One region of the Massilia niabensis genome, then DNA from elsewhere that is predicted to be linked to it. Evidence: predicted binding sites of a transcription regulator. Region 1 holds the regulator's gene; the other holds the start of a gene.
The links. Region 1 encodes LexA, which represses DNA repair genes until DNA is damaged. Its sites were predicted from a motif close to ACTGTATNNNNATACAGT; they were not measured.
Positions count from the first base shown of each region.

Region 2: the regulator LexA is predicted to act here: its motif matches at 1,111-1,128, upstream of recA (recombinase RecA).

Region 1 is NZ_JBHSMU010000015.1:1,016,552-1,019,006, reverse strand. It holds gene priB (primosomal replication protein N) at 1-177, opposite strand, end outside; gene rpsF (30S ribosomal protein S6) at 211-606, opposite strand; gene lexA (transcriptional repressor LexA) at 849-1,490, shown strand; gene ACFPN5_RS18960 (tetratricopeptide repeat protein) at 1,578-2,318, opposite strand; gene ACFPN5_RS18955 (cystathionine gamma-synthase family protein) at 2,345-2,455, opposite strand, start outside.
Region 2 is NZ_JBHSMU010000007.1:171,515-173,969, reverse strand. It holds gene recA (recombinase RecA) at 1-1,048, opposite strand, end outside; gene ACFPN5_RS06820 (response regulator) at 1,250-1,987, shown strand; gene ACFPN5_RS06815 (sensor histidine kinase) at 1,998-2,455, shown strand, end outside.

The DNA of each region.
Region 1 (2,455 bases):
GCCCGAAATTTCTCCCGCGGCGAACGCGGTGATTTCGAACTCGACCAGTCTCGAGACACCTGCCTCGACCTGCTGCGAACTGTGCATCAGGATTGCCGAAACGACCGGCACGCCGGCGGGGGTGTAGCGCAGTACGTCGCGTTCAGCGATGGTAGCGACGACTTCTAACTGGTTCACTTCAAGCTGTTCAGGATTCCTGGCGAAAGAAAATCAAGCAGCAGCTGGGGCCGGGGCTGCAGCAGCAGCCGGGGCTTCCGAGCGGTGGCTCTTGGCTGCGTCTTCGCGCTGGACCGACTTCATCATTGGCGACGGAGCGGTTTCAGCCTTCTTCATTTTCACGGTCAGGTGACGCAGCACGGCATCATTGAACTTGAATGCGGTTTCCAGCTCGACCAGGGTCTCGTTGTCGCACTCGATGTTCATGCAGATGTAGTGTGCCTTCGGCAGCTTCTGGATCGAGTAAGCCATCTGGCGACGGCCCCAGTCTTCGACGCGATGGATGTTACCGCCGCGTGCGCTGACGCTGGCCTTGTAACGCTCGATCATCGCCGGGACTTGCTCGCTTTGGTCCGGGTGGACGATAAAAACGATTTCATAATGACGCATGCAACACTCCTTAAGGACGTTTAAACAAATGCCCACCTCGGCGTCAAGACGAGTGTGGGAAGGGAAAGCCGGCAATTATAGCGCGATTGGGGCGGCAACACAATGACCCATGGCCTTGGCCGGGGCGTCGCCCCGGCGCCACAGGCTCCTGACGGGAAATCGTTAAATTTTGGCGATTTCCCTTGCATTCGCCGAAATACTGTACAAAAATACAGTCTGAATCATTAACCCGTGGCAGATCCATGCTCAAGCTCACTGCAAGGCAACAACAGATCCTTGACCTGATCAAGGAAGCGATCGACAACACCGGCTTCCCGCCCACGCGCGCCGAGATCGCCAAGGAATTGGGCTTCAAGTCGGCCAACGCCGCCGAGGAACACCTGCAGGCTCTCGCCCGCAAAGGCGCCATTGAAATCGTCTCCGGCACCTCGCGCGGCATCCGCTTGATTGGTACGTCGGTACATGCACCCGCGCCGGTGCCCCACGTTCCGGCAGCCCTCCTCATGTCGCTGCCGCTGGTCGGCCGCGTCGCCGCCGGCTCGCCGATCCTGGCGCAGGAACACGTCGAGGCCACCTACAACGTCGACCCGGCCATGTTCGGCGCCCGTCCCGACTTCCTGCTGAAAGTACGCGGCTGGTCGATGCGCGACGCCGGCATCATGGACGGCGACTTCCTCGCCGTGAAGAAGATCGACAGCGCCAAGAACGGGCAAATTGTCGTCGCCCGCATCGGCGAAGACGTGACCGTCAAGCGCTACCGCAAGACGGGCGAACTGATCGAGCTGCTGCCGGAAAATCCGGACTTCAAGGTCATTCGCGTGGAACCGGGCGACGAGTTCGCGCTCGAGGGACTGGCGGTAGGACTGATGCGCAGCTGGCACTGAGTTGCGACTCAGGTGCCACTAGGCAGGAATGAAAAAGGCCGCCGATGCGGCTTTTTTTGCATGTGTCGCGTCAAGGAGAGGACAACCTTACTTGGTACGCACCGAATCGTCCTTTGGCATCTTCTGGATGATTGCATTGTGCTCGCCGACATACGCCTCGGTCGCGCTGCGCCAGACGCCGACGTCGGCCAGCACCAGCTTCGCGCCCACCTTCGCCTCTTGCGAGATGTTTTCCTGCACCTGCGCCAGGTGCTTCTTGGCGCGCTCCAGCTCGGATGCGTTCATGAGCTTGGCGATGTCGGCAGGAATGCGCTCGCTCAGGGGCGACACGGCGTTCAGGTTGTTCACGAAGCCGTTATAGCAGTCCTGCCATTTGGCGATGGCGTTCGACACGCGTTCGATCTCTGCGGTCTGCTTCGAGATCGCGGGAATCCGCGGGGCCGGGCAATGGAATTTGCCCGACTTCAGGTCGGCCCCGTCGTAGCGGCTGACCCAGTGGTCGATTTCCGCGCGGCGCTCGCCGCGCTGCTTCATGATGTCGAGCGATGCGGCCGCTACCTTGTTGCCCTTGCCTGCAGCCTTCTGGAACCACAGCTGCGCCTTCGCCTCGTCGACCGCGCCGGCCTCGCCGTACCAGTACATCTGGCCCAGGTGTTGCTGGGCCTCGGGGTTGCCGGCATTAGCCAGCTTCGTGTACAGCTTGAGCGCTTCCGGATACTTCTTCTGCTCGAACAGCGCCTTCGCGTCTTCGAGTTCGCCTGCGTGGACGCTACCTGCCAGCAGCAGGCCAAGCAGCACGCCGTACAGCACCTTCGTGTTCTTTTTCATGGGTCCCCGTTATTCAAAACGCCTGCTCAGGAAGACAGGGCCGCCCGGAAGTCTTCCAGCAAATCGTCCGTATCCTCGATGCCGACCGATACCCGGATCAGCGACTCGGCGATGCCCATGCTGGCGCGGCGCTCGGC
Region 2 (2,455 bases), on a different contig from region 1:
CTTCGGCGTCGCCGCCGACCGGCGGTGGCAGCTCACGCACGCCGAGTGCTGCACGGACCTTGTTCTCGACTTCGCGCGCCAGTGCTGGGCGGTCTTTCAGGAACTGGCGGGCGTTGTCCTTGCCCTGGCCAATGCGTTCGCCGTTGTAGCTGTACCAGGAACCGGACTTCTCGACGATCTTGTTGTCGGCGCCCAGATCCAGGATTTCGCCTTCGCGGGAAGTGCCTTCTCCATAAAGAATGTCGAAGTGCGCTTCGCGGAACGGTGGCGCGATCTTGTTCTTGACGACCTTGACCTTCGTTTCGTTACCGATGACCTCGTCACCCGACTTGATCGAGCCGGTACGGCGGATGTCCAGGCGCACGGAGGCGTAGAACTTCAGCGCGTTACCGCCGGTCGTGGTTTCCGGGCTGCCGAACATCACGCCGATCTTCATGCGGATCTGGTTAATGAAGATGACCAGCGTGTTGGTGCGGTTGATCGAGGCGGTCAGCTTGCGCAGTGCCTGCGACATCAGTCGTGCCTGCAGACCTGGCAGCGAATCGCCCATGTCGCCTTCGATCTCGGCGCGCGGGGTCAGTGCCGCCACCGAGTCGATGACCACGAGGTCGACCGAACCCGAACGCACGAGTGCATCGGTGATTTCCAGTGCCTGCTCGCCGGTGTCCGGCTGCGAGATCAGCAGCTCGTCGAGCTTGATGCCCAGCTTTTGGGCGTAACCCACGTCGAGCGCGTGCTCGGCGTCGATGAACGCGCAGGTGCCACCCAGTTTTTGCATCTGGGCGATGGTTTGCAGGGTCAGCGTGGTTTTACCCGATGATTCCGGACCGTAGATTTCCACGATACGGCCGCGCGGCAGGCCGCCGACGCCGAGTGCGATGTCCAGGCCGAGCGAGCCGGTCGAGACCGTCTGCACTTCTTCGACCGGGGTGTTCGCGTCCATGCGCATGACCGAGCCCTTGCCGAACTGCTTTTCGATTTGCGCGAGGGCGGCAGCCAGTGCTTTGCCTTTTTCAGCAGCGTTGTGTACTACTTTTTTGTCGTCCATAATTTTCTCTCAGTCTTGGAGGTACCTAAGTAGGGGCACCGTCGCGCATTTCAATAGGTAGTACTGTATAAAACTCCAGTAGTTTTTGCAAGCGCTATCTGACCGAATCTGCGGCCAGTGTTGGAGAAGGCTCGCATTGTTGCGATAAATCAAACACAATAGGTGCGCCAAGGCGGTCTAATCGAAAAACAGGGTGATCTTATGCGAATTTTGCTTGCGGAAGATGATAGCGTACTCGCGGATGGCCTGACGCGCTCCTTGCGCCAGTCCGGCTACGCGATCGACGGCGTGCGCAACGGCCAGGAAGCCGATACTGCCCTGTCGACGCAGGAGTTCGACCTCCTGATTCTCGACCTGGGGCTGCCCAAAATGTCCGGCCTGGAAGTGCTGCGCCGCCTGCGCGCGCGCTCCTCGCTGCTGCCCGTACTCATCCTCACCGCGGCCGACTCGGTCGAGCAGCGCGTGGAAGGGCTCGACCTCGGCGCCGACGACTATATGGCCAAGCCATTTGCGCTGTCCGAACTCGAGGCGCGGGTGCGCGCCCTCACCCGGCGCGGCGCCGGCGGCGGCCCGACCGTGGTGCGCCATGGCCCGCTGGCCTACGACCAGGTCGGCCGCAGCGCGTATATCGACGACCAGATGCTCGACCTGTCCGCGCGCGAACTCGGCCTGCTGGAAATCCTGCTGGCGCGCACCGGGCGGCTGGTCTCGAAAGAGCAGCTGGTCGACCACCTGTGCGAATGGGGCGAGGAAGTCTCGAACAACGCCATCGAAGTCTACGTGCACCGCCTGCGCAAGAAGATCGAGGTGGGCGGCGTGCGCATCGCCACCGTGCGCGGGCTCGGCTATTGCCTGGAAAAATATTCGGATGCCCGCGCCGGCGCCGGCACAGGCAGCGGCACCAACGCAGCCGCTGGACACGCCCTCGATTCGAAGTGAACGTCCGCAAGTGAACAAGCGCGATCGCGGCCTGCAGGCGGCTGATGCGGGTGTACCCGAGCCGCTGTACGTCCCGCCCAATCCCGAGCCAGAAGAAAACATCCAGCATTCGCTGTTCGGCGAAATCCTCGACTGGATGCTCGCTCCGCTGCTGCTGCTGTGGCCGATGAGCATCGCCATTACTTACCTGGTGGCGAAATCGATCGCCAACCAGCCCTTCGACCATGCGCTCGAGAACCGGGTCACGGTGCTGGCCCAGCAGGTACGGGTGGAAGAAGGCGCGATCGATACCCGCCTGCCCGGCAGCGCGCGCGACATCCTGCGCGCCGACGATGTCGACAGCGTGTATTTCCAGGTGACGGGTGCCGATGGCCGCCATGTCGACGGCGACCGCGAACTGCCGCGCCCGCGCGAGGAGGAGGCCGAGATGGATGGCGCGGTGCACTTCCGCAATACCGCGCTGCAGGG